2 regions of the Stenotrophomonas sp. YJH_SMC_69 genome follow, and region 2 is predicted to be linked to the other one. Evidence: riboswitches for the same ligand, from Rfam matches in the RefSeq annotation. Region 2 holds a riboswitch; the other holds the start of a gene.
What was found. A riboswitch is a leader RNA that binds a small molecule or an ion and turns the genes downstream of it on or off. The one in region 2 is predicted to bind glycine.

Region 1: it holds a riboswitch for glycine, as region 2 does, so the genes downstream of both, gcvP (aminomethyl-transferring glycine dehydrogenase) here and AC5P8F_RS04105 (trimeric intracellular cation channel family protein) in region 2, are expected to answer to the same signal.

What each region holds. Positions count from the first base shown of each region.
Region 1 covers NZ_JCAFTS010000013.1:94,739-102,505, forward strand. Annotated here, with positions in the region: gene AC5P8F_RS18680 (VOC family protein) at 1-204, shown strand, start outside; gene gcvP (aminomethyl-transferring glycine dehydrogenase) at 296-3,163, opposite strand; glycine riboswitch at 3,226-3,328, opposite strand; gene AC5P8F_RS18690 (multidrug effflux MFS transporter) at 3,628-4,854, shown strand; gene AC5P8F_RS18695 (siderophore-interacting protein) at 4,995-5,888, shown strand; gene AC5P8F_RS18700 (hypothetical protein) at 5,957-6,349, shown strand; gene AC5P8F_RS18705 (M2 family metallopeptidase) at 6,470-7,767, opposite strand, start outside.
Region 2 covers NZ_JCAFTS010000002.1:213,414-221,180, forward strand. Annotated here, with positions in the region: gene AC5P8F_RS04100 (3-deoxy-7-phosphoheptulonate synthase) at 1-631, shown strand, start outside; gene AC5P8F_RS04105 (trimeric intracellular cation channel family protein) at 894-1,511, opposite strand; glycine riboswitch at 1,591-1,696, opposite strand; glycine riboswitch at 1,710-1,799, opposite strand; gene AC5P8F_RS04110 (GIY-YIG nuclease family protein) at 1,840-2,115, shown strand; gene AC5P8F_RS04115 (nuclear transport factor 2 family protein) at 2,260-2,691, shown strand; gene AC5P8F_RS04120 (hypothetical protein) at 2,695-3,111, shown strand; gene AC5P8F_RS04125 (NAD(P)/FAD-dependent oxidoreductase) at 3,204-4,484, opposite strand; gene AC5P8F_RS04130 (NYN domain-containing protein) at 4,608-5,387, shown strand; gene AC5P8F_RS04135 (glutathione S-transferase family protein) at 5,500-6,120, shown strand; gene AC5P8F_RS04140 (primosomal protein N') at 6,217-7,767, opposite strand, start outside.

The DNA.
Region 1 (7,767 bases), on a different contig from region 2:
GATTTTACCTTCTCGCCGTCGATCTCGCTGTTCGTCGAGTGTTCCGGTGCCGAGCAGTTCGAGCGCGCGGCACGCGTGCTGGGTGAGGGCGGCCATTGGTTGATGCCGGTGGGCGACTATGACTTCAGCAATCGCTACGGCTGGGTGCAGGACCGCTTTGGCGTGTCGTGGCAGTTGAGCCTGGGGCAGATGCCGGACCCGTGATCGGATGCTTGTGGGTGTGGGCCTTGGTCCACACGCCCCATGAAAACGGCCCGCTTGCGCGGGCCGTTTTCTTTACCGATGCAGTGAGGAATCACGCCTCGACTTCATCATCCTTGTAGGCATCGACCGGGATGCAGGCGCACATCACGTTCTTGTCGCCGTACACATTGTCGACACGCGCCACCGGCGGCCAGTATTTGCTCTGCTTCAGGCTGGCCAGCGGGAAGGCGGCCAGTTCACGCGGGTAGGCGTGGGTCCACTCGCTGGCGGTCACTGCGGTGGCAGTGTGCGGCGCGTTCTTCAGCGGGTTGTCCTCGCGGTCGAGGCGGCCGTCTTCGATCGCGGTGATCTCCTCGCGGATCTGGATCATCGCGTTGATGAAGCGATCCAGTTCGTGCAGCGATTCGCTCTCGGTCGGCTCCACCATCAGCGTGCCGGCCACCGGGAAGCTCAGGGTCGGGGCGTGGAAGCCGAAGTCGATCAGGCGCTTGGCCACGTCCTCGGCACCGATGCCGCTGGTCTTCTCCAGCGGGCGCACGTCCAGGATGCACTCGTGCGCCACCAGGCCGTTACGGCCGGTGTACAGGGTCTTGAAGTGCGGGGCCAGGCGCTTGGCGATGTAGTTGGCGTTGAGCTGCGCGACCTGGGTGGCCTTGCGCAGGCCGTCGCGGCCCATCATTGCGATGTACATCCAGCTGATCGGCAGGATCGAGGCGCTGCCGAAGCTGGCCGCGCTGACCATGCCGACCGGGCCGTTGTCACCCAGCTTGCCCGGCAGGAACGGGGCCAGGTGCTCCTTGACCGCGCACGGGCCGACGCCCGGGCCGCCACCGCCGTGCGGGATGCAGAAGGTCTTGTGCAGATTCAGGTGCGAAACGTCCGACCCCCACTTGCCCGGCTTGGCCACGCCGACCAGGGCATTCATGTTGGCACCGTCGGTGTACACCTGGCCGCCGTGCTTGTGGATGATCTCGCAGATCTCCACCACCTCTTCCTCGAACACGCCGTGCGTGGACGGGTAGGTCATCATGATCGCGGCCAGGCGGTCGCTGTACTTCTCGGCGTTGAGGCGGATGTCCTCGACGTCGACGTTGCCGTTGGCATCGGTCTTGGTCACCACCACCTTCATGCCGCACATCTGCGCCGAGGCCGGGTTGGTGCCGTGCGCCGAATCCGGGATCAGGCAGATGTCGCGGTGGCCTTCGCCGCGCGAGCGGTGGTAGGCGCGGATCGCCAGCAGGCCGGCGTACTCGCCCTGCGCGCCGGAGTTCGGCTGCAGGCTGACCGCGTCATAGCCGGTGCATTCCACCAGCATCGCTTCCAGCGTGTCGATGAGTTCCTTGTAGCCCAGCGCCTGGTCGGCCGGCACCAGCGGGTGGATCTGCGAGAACTCCGGCCAGGTCACCGGGATCATCTCGGCGGTGGCGTTGAGCTTCATGGTGCACGAGCCCAGCGGGATCATCGTGCGGTCCATCGCCAGGTCCTTGTCGGCCAGCGAGCGCAGGTAGCGCAGCAGTTCGTGCTCGCTGTGGTGGGTGTTGAACACCGGATGGGTCAGGAATGCGGACTGGCGCAGCAGGCCGGCCGGCAGCGCATCGGCGGTGCTGGCATCCAGCGCGTCGACGTCGGCCTGCGCACCGAACACGGCGGCCAGTGCGACCACGTCGGCGCGGGTGGCGGTCTCGTCCAGGCTGATGCCGACCGAGTCGCTGTCGATCGCACGCAGGTTGTAACCGGCGGCGCGGGCCTTGGCGTGAATCTCATCGGCGTGCACGCCGGTGACATGCAGGGTGTCGAAGAAGTCGCCACCGACCTGCACGCCGGCCTCGCGCAGCGCGGCGGCCAGGATCGAGGCCAGGCGGTGGGTGCGCCGGGCGATGCGGGTCAGGCCTTCCGGGCCGTGGTACACGGCATACATCGAGGCCATCACCGCCAGCAGCACCTGTGCGGTACAGATGTTGGAGGTGGCCTTCTCGCGGCGGATGTGCTGCTCGCGGGTCTGCAGGGTCAGGCGGTAGGCCGGGTTGCCCTGGGCATCGACCGAGACGCCGATCAGGCGGCCCGGCATCGAGCGCTTGTAGGCGTCGCGGCAGGCCATGAATGCGGCGTGCGGCCCGCCGAAGCCGAACGGCACGCCGAAACGCTGGCTGTTGCCGACCACGATGTCCGCACCCCATTCGCCCGGGGCGGCCAGCAGGGTCAGCGCCAGCAGGTCGGTGGCCACGGCCACCAGGCCGCCGCGCGCGTGCACGGCCTCGACCAGCGCCTTGTAGTCGCCGATCTGGCCGAAGGTGTCCGGGTACTGCAGCAGCAGGCCGAAGGCTTCTGCTTCCAGTGCCTCGGCCGGGGTGCCGACGCGCAGCACGATGCCCATGGGCTCGGCGCGGGTACGCAGCAGTTCCAGGGTCTGCGGGTGCACGGCGTCGTGCACGAAGAAGGTGTCCGACTTCGACTTGGCCGAACGCTTGGCCAGGGTCATCGCTTCAGCTGCGGCGGTGGCTTCGTCCAGCAGCGAGGCGTTGGCGATTTCCATGCCGGTGAGGTCGGCGCACAGGGTCTGGAAGTTGATCAGCGCTTCCATGCGGCCCTGCGAGATCTCGGCCTGGTACGGGGTGTAGGCGGTGTACCAGGCCGGGTTTTCCAGGATGTTGCGCAGGATCACGTTCGGCGTGTGGGTACCGTAGTAGCCCTGGCCGATGAAGCTGCGCAGCACGGTGTTCTTGTCGGCGATCGCACGGATCTTCGCCAGTGCCTGCACTTCGGTCATCGATTCCGGCAGTGCCAGCGGCGCCGGCGACTTGATCTTGGCCGGTACGATGGCATCGGTCATCGCATCCAGCGACGCGTGGCCGACGACGTCGAGCATCTGCGCGATCTCGGCATCGTTGGGGCCGATGTGGCGCTCGACGAACGCATTGTGGTGCTCGAGCTCACGCAGGGAAGGGGTGTTCTGGGACATGGCGAAGGATCCGTCAGGAAAGGGCACACGCACGGGCACAAGCCGCCGGTCGGCGGTCTGCGGGGCGCCCCTCTGTCCTTTTGCCTGAGAGTTTGGAAGCGCGGAAAACCGCGGCTTCGTGCCCCTTCGGCGCCGGATCGAACCGGTCTCTCCAGAGTTGTGTTACGGGTGGTATCGGGCCTGAGCGATTACGGGCGTTGCGCCTTCGGCAGCGGTGTTCCGCTTCTCCCACCGTGTTGCCCGCCGATTATAGCCCGTTGCGGGCGCGCCAGCCGCCTGCGGGCCCGGCCGCGGCGCCTGAATGGCCGATGGCCCGCCCGTGCGTTTTGTGCACTGCTGCATGGCATCAGGCGCAATCCCCACCTATGATGGGCGGATACCCGAATTCATCTGGCGCCGTCCCTGCTGCAGGGGACTGGCGCCCGCCGTGCGTGCCGCGCATGGCCCTGCCGGACGCCTTCTCCATGACCGCCGCTGTTGCTCCTTCCACCCGCCGCATGGCCCTGCTGCTCGCCGGCCTGGCCATGTTCGGTCCGTTCTCGATCGACACCATCTTCCCAGCGTTCCCGCAGCTGGCCCAGCGCCTGGCGGTGGACGAGGTGGCGGTGCAGCAGACCATCAGCGTGTACCTGCTGTTCTACGGCCTGATGAGCCTGGCACACGGCCCGCTGTCCGATGCCTGGGGCCGCAAGCGGGTGATCCTCGGCGGCCTGGTGGTGTTCGTCGGCGCCTCGGTCGGCTGTGCGCTGTCCACGGATCTGACCACGCTGCTGGGGTTCCGCGCCCTGCAGGGCCTGTCCGCAGGCGTCGGCATGATCGTCGGCCGCGCGGTGATCCGCGACCTGTACCACGGTCACGACGCGCAGCGGCTGATGAGCCAGGTGTCGATGCTGTTCGGCATCGCCCCGGCGATCGCGCCGATCATCGGTGGCTGGATCCTGCTCAGCGGTGCTGGCTGGCCGCTGATCTTCTGGTTCCTGGTGGTGTTCGCACTGGTTCTGCTGGCGGCCACCGCCCGCTACCTGCCGGAGACCCATCCGCTCGAAGCGCGCGTTCCGTTGTCGCCGCGGGTGCTGATGCGTGATTACGTGCGCATCGGTTTCAATCCGCGCTTCCTGCGCCTGGCGCTGGCCGGCAGCATCGGTTTCGGTGGCATCTTCCTGTACATCTCCTCGGCACCGGTGTTCGTGATGCAACACCTGCACCTGGGCGAGGGCGGTTTCGCCTGGCTGTTCATCCCCACCATCGGCGGCATGACCACCGGCTCGTTCCTGTCCGGGCGCATGGCCGGGCACACCACGCCCACCCGCCAGGTATCCATTGGTTTCGGCCTGTGCGCGCTGTCGGTGCTGCTGAACGTCGGCTACGTGGCGCTGGCGCCGCAGTTCGTGCTGCCGTGGGCGGTGCTGCCGATCTTCCTGGGTGGCATGGGCATGGCGCTGATCTTCCCGATCCTGGCGCTGGCGGTGCTGGACATGTACCCGCACCAGCGCGGCCTGGCCTCGTCGCTGCAGGCCTTCGTGCAGCTGATGATCAGCACCGTGGTGGCCGGCGTGGTGTCGCCGCTGCTCAGCGCCAGCCCGCTGCACCTGGCGTTGGGCCAGGCTGGGTTCTTCGGCGCCGGCTTCGTGTTCTGGTACTGGGAACACCGGCGCGAACGCGCGGCGCAGGCAGCCTGCACGGGTCACTGAGCAGCGCGCAGGGGTAGGGCAGGCTACGACGCCCGCAACGCTTGCGACGGGAAACCGCCGGACTAGGCTGGACACTCCAGCCAGCCGGTGCGCAGGTGCACGACAGCCAGCCGATCCACTGTCGTTGCATGAGGTTCCCCATGGCTGCGCAGCAGACCTACCGCCTGTTCGAGGTGGCGCTGAAGGAGCGCCGCGTTCTTTCCCCTTCCCTGGACCGCATGGTGTTCACCGGTGCCGATGTGGCGCGGATGACGACCGGAGGGCCGGACCAGCGCATCAAGGTGTTCTTCCCCTTGCCCGGCCAGGAGGTGCCGCAGGTCCCCAGCGGCGAGGACTGGTACCCACGCTATCGGGCCCTGCCGGACGATCAGCGCCCGCCGATGCGCACCTACACCCTCCGCCAGCTGCGTGCAGAGCAGGGCGAGGTCGATGTTGATTTCGTGCTGCATGGCGAGACCGGGCCGGCCTCGCGATGGGCCATCCATGCACGGCCGGGCGACCGCGTGGTGCTGCTGGCCCCGGATGCCGACTGCGCCGACAGCAGCGAGGGCTGGGAATGGAAGCCGCCGGCCGGCGTTGGCCAGGTGCTGCTGGTGGCTGACGAGACCGCGCTGCCGGCAGTGGCCGGCATTCTTGAGGAACTGGCGGCCAGGGTGGATCCGCCACGTACGCTGGCCCTGCTGGAAGTGGCGCAGGCCGGTGATGCGGTTCGCCTGAAGGCGCCGGCCACGGCCGAGCTGGTCTGGTTGCCGCGCGGGCGGGCGGCGTACGGGGCGCCCCTGTTGCAGGCGGTGCAGGCGCGCCTGGCCGCCTCGAGCGTGGTCGCTGGCGAAGAACTGGAAGAGATCGACGTCGACGCGCAGATTCTCTGGGAACAGGCCGATGCCAGCGTGGCGGGGCCGCTGTATGCCTGGGTGGCAGGCGAGGCGGGAGCGGTGATGGCGATCCGTCGCCATCTGGTCCGCGAGTGCGGGCTGGACCGCCGCACGATCACCTTCATGGGTTACTGGCGGCACGGGAAAGTGTTGGACTGAGGGGGTGTGAAGCGGTGTGGCGGGCGGGGTGCGCTATCCTTGCGCCCCCCTCGCAGCGGTACCGCACCATGTCCACCAGCTCCAAGACCCGCCGCGACCAGCGCCGTCGCCAGGAAAAGCAGGCCGCCAACAAGGCCGCTGCCCAGGCCTCGCCGGTGGAGCCGCATGCGGAACTGCGCGACGCGCAGCGCACCCTGCTGGCCGGTGTCGTGCGCCGCGATGGCGAATGGGTGCTGGGCATGGACGGCCGTATCGCCGGCCACAGTGACTCCGCCGCGCAGGTACTGGCGCTGATCATGCAGGCCGGTGAACTGCACGAGCGCAACGGCACGCCGGTGCGCCTGATGTACTCCGATGCGCTGCGCGACGCCGCACAGGCCGAAGCGAAGGAAAAGGGCCAGACCTTCGAGGAGTTCAAGGCGGACCTGGCCGCGGCGATGGCGGCGAAGAAGGACAGCTGACAGGCATTCCGGTAGAGCCGGCCGCTGGCCGGCTGCCCGCGGGGTCTTCATCGCGTGGTTGCCGGCCAGCGGCCTGGCACTACCAGGAAGGGGCGGATCCTTGCGGACCCGCCCCTTTTCTCATTTCGCCGCCGGTGCCGCGTTGGCCTGCCAGCCGCACATCTGGCCTTCGTTCTGCTGCTTCAGCCACTCGTTGACCGGCGTGAAGTACTCGATCATCGGGCCGGCATCGAGCTTGTCGGTGCCGGTCAGCTCCTTCAGCGTGGCCTGCCACGGCTGGCTGGCACCCTTGCTCAGCATCGCCCAGTATTTCTGGCCGGCTTCCTTGTTGCCGTAGAAGGTGCACTCATGCAGCGGGCCCTTGTAGCCGGCCGCGTCGCACAGGCCCTTGTAGAACTGGAACTGCAGGATGCGCGCCAGGAAGTAGCGGGTGTACGGGGTGTTGCCTGGCACGTGGTACTTCGCGCCCGGATCGAAGAACTCCTCGCCACGGGTACTGGCAGGCGCCACGCCCTGGTACTTGGCCTTCAGGTCCCACCATGCCTTGTTGTAGTTGTCGGCGGTGATCGAACCATCGAACACACCCCAGCGCCAGCGGTCGATCATCAGCCCGAACGGCAGGAACGACACGCCCGACAGCGCCATGCGCATCTGGTTGTTGATGACCGCTTCGCGGCTTTCGGTCGGCGCATCGACCAGGCCGATCGAGCTGAGGTACTTGGGGGTCATCGCCAGCACGATGGTGTCGCCGATCGCTTCATGGAACCCATCGTTGGCACCGCCCTGGAACAGCGGCGGCAGCGGGTTGTAGGCCAGGTCGTAATAGATGTGGCCCAGCTCGTGGTAGATGGTGGTGAAGTTCTCTTCGTTCGGCTTGATGCACATCTTGGTGCGCACGTCGCCTTCCATGTTCATGTCCCAGGCGCTGGCGTGGCAGACCACATCGCGGTCATCGGGCTTGATGAACTGGGTGCGTTCCCAGTACGACTGCGGCAGCGACGGCATGCCCAGCGACACGTAGAAGTCCTGCGCGCGTTCGGTCATCTGCTTGGCGGTGCGCAGTTCGGCCTCGCGCTGCGCCTTGTACTGCGCGGCCACGTTGGCATCCTTGCCGGCCTTGGCCAGCGCCGCGCTCAGGTTGGTCTGGTACTGCTTCTCCAGCGCCGCGGTGATGTCCAGGCTGCCGGCGCCCGGGTACGGTTCCAGCTGGTCCCACAGGTTCGACCAGTCCTGCTGCCACATGTTGCCCAGCAGGTGCGCGGCGATCAGGCCGTTGCCCACTTCGGCCTTGTCCTTGCCGTAGGTCTTGTCCAGCTTGCCGCGTGCGTAGCAGTGCAGCTGCTCGTACATCGGCTTGACCTGTTCCCACAGGCGGTCGGTTTCCGGGCCGATCTGCTCCGGCGGCATGTCATAGCCGC
Region 2 (7,767 bases):
CTCGCCGCAGTACATCGCCGACCTGGTGGCGTGGGGCGCGATCGGCGCGCGTACCACCGAAAGCCAGGTGCATCGTGAGCTTGCCTCGGGGCTGTCGTGCCCGGTCGGCTTCAAGAACGGCACCGATGGCAACGTGAAGATCGCCGCTGACGCGGTGGGTGCGGCGTCCAATCCGCATCACTTCCTGTCGGTCACCAAGCAGGGCGGCACCGCCATCGTGTCGACCACCGGCAATCCGGATTGCCATGTGATCCTGCGTGGCGGCAAGCAGCCGAACTACGACGCCGGCAGCGTCGCCGACGCCTGCCAGGTGCTGGCCAAGGCCAAGCTGCCGACGCGCCTGATGATCGACGCCAGCCACGCCAACAGCCTGAAAAACCCCGAGAACCAGCCGAAGGTGATCGAGGACATCGCTGTTCAGCTGGAAGACGGCGAACAGCGCATCGTTGGCGTGATGATCGAGAGCCATCTGGTCGGTGGCCGCCAGGAACTGGTGGAAGGCCAGCCGCTGGTTTACGGGCAGAGCATCACCGATGGCTGCATCGACTGGGACACCACCGTGACGGTGCTGGAGCGTCTGGCTGCGGCCGTGCGCGCCCGTCGCGACGTGAAGGTGTCCGAAGCAGCCTGATCGAAACCGCCTGAGTGCGGCACGTGTGTGGATGGCGGCCAGCGCCTGCGGGGGTGCGGCCGCGATCAGGGCCGGTCAGAGTTGGAGGCCGGCCCATCTGCACCGGCGATGCGCCTGGCGCTGCGCATGAGCGACAGCGCCAGGTACATCGCCGGGGTGGTGATACCGCTTCCTGTAGCGTCGAGCCATGCCCGACCTGCGCGCGAAGCGCGTTGGTTTGCTGCAAAGAGCAGTCGAGCATGGCTCGACTTTACGAAGAGGCTCAATGCACTTCGTCGTGGTACACGAACTTCGGCATTTCCCAGCGGTAGTGGATCGCCAGCAGGCGCAACGCGAAGCCGCCGCCGAGGCAGCACAGGATCGCGGTGGCATCGGCCACGCCCCAGTGCAGCAGCAACAGATAGGCCGCGCCGGTCAGCAGCGCGATGATCGCGTACAGCTCCTTCTGGAAGATGAGTGGCACCTCGTTGCAGAGGATGTCGCGCAGCACCCCGCCGAACGCGCCGGTCAGCATGCCGGCGATCAGCACGATCGGCATTGCATGGCCGGCTTCGCGCGCGATCGAGCAGCCGATCAGGGTGAAGGCGATCAGGCCCAGGCCATCGAGCACCAGGAAGGTGCGGCGGAAGTGGTGCATCCAGCGCGCCACCCAGGTGGCGATCAGCGCCGCGCATACGGTGAAGCCCAGGTACTCGGGATGCTTCACCCAGCCCAGCGGATAGTGGCCGAGCAGGATGTCGCGCAGCGAGCCGCCACCGAGGGCGGTGACGCAGGCGATCATGACCACGCCGAACAGGTCCATGCGGCGGCGGCCGGCGGACAGTGCGCCGGTCATGGCTTCGGCGGAAATGGCGATCAGGTAGATGATGGACAGCAGCATGGGACAGGCTCCGGGCGCGGTGGGGCCGGCCATGCGCGACCGCCGCCACTGCCTGCGCAATGACGGGACGATGACCGGTGCCGCTCCCGCTGTCCTTTTGCCTGAGAGTTCAGCGGCATGGGCCGCGTGCCCCTTCGGCGGATCGTCCCGGGCATGCCCGGTGACCTCTCTCCAGCTCGGCGAGTCGAATGCATGGTTGGTGGGATTCCAGCCCACCGGCCTGAGCGATCATGGGAGCCTGCGCCTTCGGCGGGCGCCAGCGCGGCGCCTCTCTCCTGCATTCGGGTGCCAGTATATCCGCTGCAGTGCAGCACGGCATAATCCAGGCATGGCCTCGTCCGTCCGCCCGTGGTTCCTGTACCTGCTCGAATGCCGCGATGGCAGCTATTACGCCGGCATCAGCACCGATGTGGAGGCGCGTTTCGCCGCCCACCAGGCCGGCAAGGGCGCGCGCTACACCCGGGCCCGGCCGCCGCTGCGCGTGCTGGCCGTGCGCGAATACCCGGACCGGGCCGCCGCCTCGCGGGCCGAGTGGCAACTCAAGCAGCAGCCCCGCGAACGCAAGCTGGCCTGGCTGCAGGCAACGGATCCTGCGCTTCTGTAGAGCCGAGCCCACGCTCGGCTGTTGTTCCGTCTGCCCGATGCGGGAGCCGAGCACGGGCTCGGCTCTACAGTAGATCCACGCCCTGCGTGGATGGGCTACCCGGCCCATGCGATGATCGCCCCGCGCCCAGAGCCGGAGACCCGGATGTCCACGATTGCCCTGCTGTTCGCGCTTTCCGCATCAACGAGCCCTGCCGCCGACGCCGCCACGATCGCGGCCATCGAAGCCACCTGCCACGACTACGTCGATGGCCAGCTGGAGGCCGACCCGCAGCGCGTCGCCCGTTCCCTGCATCCGGACCTGGCCAAGCGCGCTGTGCTCGGCGATACACCCGACGAGCGCCTGGGCCTGCGCCGGATGTCGAAGGAAGAGCTGGTCTCGTTGACGAAACAGGGCGCGCTGAAGACCCCGAAGGATCAATGGGATCGCCGCTGCACGGTGCTGGACGTGACCGGCAACGCGGCCTCGGTGCGGCTGGAAACCCCGTGGTTCGTCGACTACTTCCACATGGGGCGTTTCGACCAGCGCTGGGTCATCGTCAACGCACTGTGGTACCCGAAACCGAAGGCGCACTGAGCGATGCGTGCCGCCGGCAACGCATGGATCTCCGTCGTCGTGCTGGTCGCCGGCATCGCGCTGCTGCCTGGCCTGCTGTATCTGCTCGGGCTGGCATTGGTGGACGGTCGGCCGAAGCCGGCCGACCGCGCGCCCAGTGGCGTGGCTGCGTGCAGCGGTGAGCCACGGGCGGGATACCAGCCGATGAACCCCTGGCGCTTCACCGCCCAGTTCTTCGACAAGGACGGGATGAAGAACAAGGTGCCTGAAGTGGAGCGGGAGGCCTTCTGGATTGCCCGGCGCCACCTGTGGCGGCAACCTCGGCGCGGCATGCTGCGCTGGCATCTCAGCAGCACCGCGTTGGCGATCTGGATCACCCGGCATTGGAGTACCGCGCAGATTGCGGACACCGCGAGGAAGGAGGACTTCTGCCGGAAGTAGATCCACGTCATGCGCGGATGGCGCTCCATGTTTGTTGACGGGGTCAGAGCCCTTTCCCGCGGAAAGGGATCCGACCCCTGTTGCGTGCGGCCTTACCGCCTCGGCCGCCGGTCGTCCTGGTCATCACCGAAGATGATGCGCGCGCTGCGCTGGTAGCTCCAGTACGCGACCGCCCAGTTCAGCAGCACCACGATGCGGTTGCGGAAGCCGATCAGGAAGAACACGTGCGCGGCCAGCCAGAACCACCAGGCCAGCACGCCGGAGAGCTGCAGCCGGCCCAGGTGCACGATCGCGGCCATGCGGCCAATGGTGGCCAGGTTGCCGTAGTCGGCGTACTTGAACGGACCGGGCTCGGGCTTGCCGTGCAGGCGTGCACGGACCACCTCGGCCACGTACTTGCCCATCTGCTTGGCCGCGGGCGCCACGCCGGGAACCGGCTTGCCGTCGGCCTGGCTCAGTGCGGCCAGGTCGCCGGCCACGAACAGCTCCGGGTGATCGGGCAGGGTCAGGTCCGGCTGCACCTGCACGCGGCCGGCGCGGTCCAGCGGCACGTCCAGCGTGCGCGCCAGTGGTGAAGCGGCCACGCCGGCGGCCCAGACCACGGTGCGGGCCGGCACGAACTGCTCACCGAGCTTGAAGCCCTGGCTGTCGATGTCGCTCACCGGGGTACCGGTCAGCACTTCCACGCCCAGCTTTTCCAGCTGGCGGCGCGCCTTCAGCGAAAGCACTTCCGGGAACGAGGACAGCACGCGCGGCCCAGCCTCGACCAGCCGCACCTTGGCGCTGGCCGGATCGATGTGGCGGAATTCGTTGCGCAGCGTGTGGCGCGCGATCTCGGCCAGCGTGCCGGCCAGTTCGACGCCGGTGGGACCACCACCGACGATGGCGAAACTCAGCCACGCCGCCTTCCTGGCCGGGTCCGGTTCGGCCTCGGCGCGTTCGAACGCCAGCAGCAGCTTGCGGCGCAGTGCAATGGCATCGTCCAGCGTTTTCAGGCCAGGGGCATCATCGGCCCACTGGTCGTTGCCGAAGTAGGCGTGGGTAGCGCCGGTGGCCAGCAGCAGGCTGTCGTAGTCCAGCGTGCTGCCATCGGCCATGCCGATCTGCCGTGCCTGCTTGTCGATGGCGACCACTTCGCCGAGGCGGACTTCCACGTTGCGCTGGTGGCCGAGGATGTGGCGCAGCGGTGCGGCGATATCCGGCGCGGACAGGCCGGCGGTGGCCACCTGGTACAGCAGCGGCTGGAACAGGTGATGGTTGCGGCGGTCGACCAGGGTGATGCGTATGCGCTCGCGGGCCAGGGCACGGGTGGCCCAGAGACCGGCAAAACCGCCGCCGACAACGACCAGGTGGGGAACGCGCTCGCGACTCATCGACTCACTCCAGTGGGGGCATTGGGGGAAGCGCCTGGCATCTTCGCACGGCGGCCACCTGTCACGTCAGCGCCTGGGTGGATCGGCGATACTCGGGTTCAGGCAACCGCCCGCGAGGAATCCATGAGCGAACCGGAAAAGCGCATCGCCCTGTTGATCGACGCCGACAATGCGCCGGCCTCGAAGATCGACGAGGTCCTGGCCGAAGTCGCCCGCTATGGCGTGGCCAACGTGCGCCGTGCCTACGGCAACTGGAAGAGCCCGCGGTTGAAGGGCTGGGAAGCGGTGCTGCATGAGTATGCGATCCGCCCGATCCAGCAGTTCGCCTACAGCAAGGGCAAGAATGCGTCGGACATGGCGATGGTGATCGATGCCATGGACCTGCTGTACGCGCGCAACCTTGATGGCTTCGCCATCGTGTCGAGCGATGCCGATTTCACCCCGATGGTGATGCGCCTGCTGACCGACGGCGTGAAGGTGTACGGCTTCGGCGAAAAGAAGACGCCGGAACCGTTCGTCAACGCGTGCTCGAAGTTCACCTACCTGGAAGCGCTGGGCCAGACCCACGCCAGCGTGCCGGATGCCGAGCAGGCATCGAGCGAACAGGCATCGAACGAGCCCGTCGCCAATGATGATGCACGCCCGCGCAAGAGCGGGGCGGAGATGCGCAGCGACACCCGGCTGGTGAAGATGCTGCGCCGCGCGGTGTCCTCGGCCGAGGGCGAGGATGGCTGGTCGCACCTGGGGCCGGTCGGCAGCCAGATCGGCAACCAGGCCTCGTTCGATCCGCGCAACTATGGCTACGGCAAACTCAGCGATCTGCTGGCGGCGATCGGCCTGTTCGAGCTGAAGAAGGACGGCAAGTCGTCCTACGTGCGCGCGCTGCCAAAAAAGAACCGGTAGTGCCGGCCGCCGGCCGGCAGCGCGCAGGCGCCCGATCCCGCATCCTGCACGCACATCTCCACTCCAATCAGGCGTATCGTTGCCGCTCGCATTGCCAGCAAGGAAAACCCGCATGTTGAAGATCTGGGGCCGCCGCAATTCCAGCAACGTCCGCAAGGTGCTGTGGTGTGCCGAGGAGATCGGCCTGCCGTACGAATCCATCGAAGTCGGCGGCAGCCATGGCGGCACGCAGACGCCGGAGTACCAGGCGATGAATCCCAACGGCCTGGTGCCGGTGATCGAGGACCACGGCCTGCCGCTGTGGGAATCGAACACCATCGTGCGTTACCTGAGCGCGCGCTATGCGCTGGGCACGCTGTACGCCGAGGACCCGATGGAGCGCGCGCAGGCCGAAAAGTGGATGGACTGGAGCACCTCGCGGATGGCGCCGCTGTACAGCGACCTGGTCTGGGGCATCATGCGCACCGCGCCGGCCGACCGTGACGAAGCGCGCATCAGCGCGGCCATCGTCCGTGCCGGTGACTACCTGGCGATGGCCGATGCCACCCTGGCCACGCAGCCATGGCTGTCGGGCGGGACGTTCGCGATGGGCGACATTCCGCTCGGCTCGCTGGTGTACGCCTGGTATGAACTGCCGATCCAGCGCCCGGACCTGCCGCACCTGGCCGAGTGGTATGCGCGCCTGCGTGAGCGACCGGCCTACCAGCGCGGCGTGATGTCGCCGCTGACGTAAGCGAAGGCGTCCGGGGTCAGAGCCCTTTTCTGCGAAAAGGGATCCGACCCCAGGGCATCGGGGTCGGATCCCACCCGACGGGTGGGCTCTGACCCCTCAATAAAGATCCGTTGGATCCACATCCAGCGACCAGCGCACCTTGCGTGCTTCCGGCAGCGCGTACAGCTGCGGAACCAGTTGCGAAAGCACGCCATGCAGCGGCGGCCGCTGCACCGCAGACAGCAGCAGCTGCGTGCGCTGGTAACCGGCCCGCCGCGGCATCGGCGCCGGCATCGGCCCGTAGGCCTCGACCACGTTCTGTTCGCCCAGCAGGTGCCGGGCTGCCAGCAGGAATGCATTGGCATGCTCCACCTGCTGCGCTTCGGCGCGCATCAGCGCCAGATGCGCGAAGGGCGGGAATCCGGCCGCCTGGCGCTGGTTCAACTCGGCTTGCGCGAACGGATGGTAGCCACCGCTCACCAGGGTTTCCAGCAGCGGGTGCCCGGGGTGATGGGTCTGCAGCCAGACCTCGCCCGGGTCGCGCGCACGTCCCGCGCGACCGGCCACCTGGATCAGCTGCTGCGCCAGTTTTTCGCTGGCGCGGAAGTCGGCCGAGAACAGGCCCTCATCGATACCCACCACCACCACCAGGGTCAGCTTGGGCAGGTCGTGGCCCTTGGCCAGGATCTGCGTGCCGACCAGGATGCCGGGCTGGTCGCCCAGTTTCGCCAGCTGCTGTTCCAGCGCGTCGCGCCGTGAGGTGGTGCCGCGGTCGATGCGCACCACCGGGAAGTCGGCGAAGGCCGCAGTGAGATGTTCTTCCAGGCGTTCGGTACCGATGCCCTGCGGTTGCAGTGCCAGGCTGCCGCAGGCCGGACATGCCAGCGGCGCCGGTTGCCGCGCGCCGCAGTGGTGGCACTGCAGGCGACGACCGCCACCATGCACGGTCATCGGCGCATCGCAGCGCTGGCATGGCGCGGTCCAGCCGCAGTCGTGGCACAGCAGCACCGGTGCGTAGCCGCGGCGGTTCTTGAACACCAGCACCTGCTGGCCACGCTGCAGATGCTCCCCGATGCCGGCCAGCACATCGGCCGAGAGGCCGTCATGCAGCGGGCGCTTGCGTACATCGAGGATGCGCACGCGCGGTGGCCGCGCATCGCCGGCGCGCTGTTTCAGGCGCAGGTGGGTGTAACGCCCGGCGTAGGCGTTGTGCAGGGTTTCCAGCGAGGGCGTGGCACTGCCCAGCAACACCGGAACGCCCAGCCACTTGGCCCGGACCAGGGCGAAATCGCGCGCGTGGTAACGGATGCCGTCCTGCTGCTTGTAGCTGCCGTCGTGTTCCTCGTCGACGATCAGCAGGCCGGCCTGGGGCAGCGGCGTGAACACCGCTGAGCGGGTGCCGACGATGACGCGCGCTTCGCCGCGTGAGGCCGCTGCCCAGACGCGCGCGCGCTCGTTGTCGTTCAACCCCGAGTGCAGCGCATGCACGGCGATGCCGAGGCGGCCACGGAAGCGTGCCAGGGTCTGCGGGGTCAGGCCGATTTCCGGCACCAGCACCAGCGCCTGCCTGCCCTGCGCCAGGCAATGGATGATCGCCTGCAGGTAGACCTCGGTCTTGCCGCTGCCGGTCACGCCATCCAGCAGGAACGGCTGGAAGCCGTCGGCGGC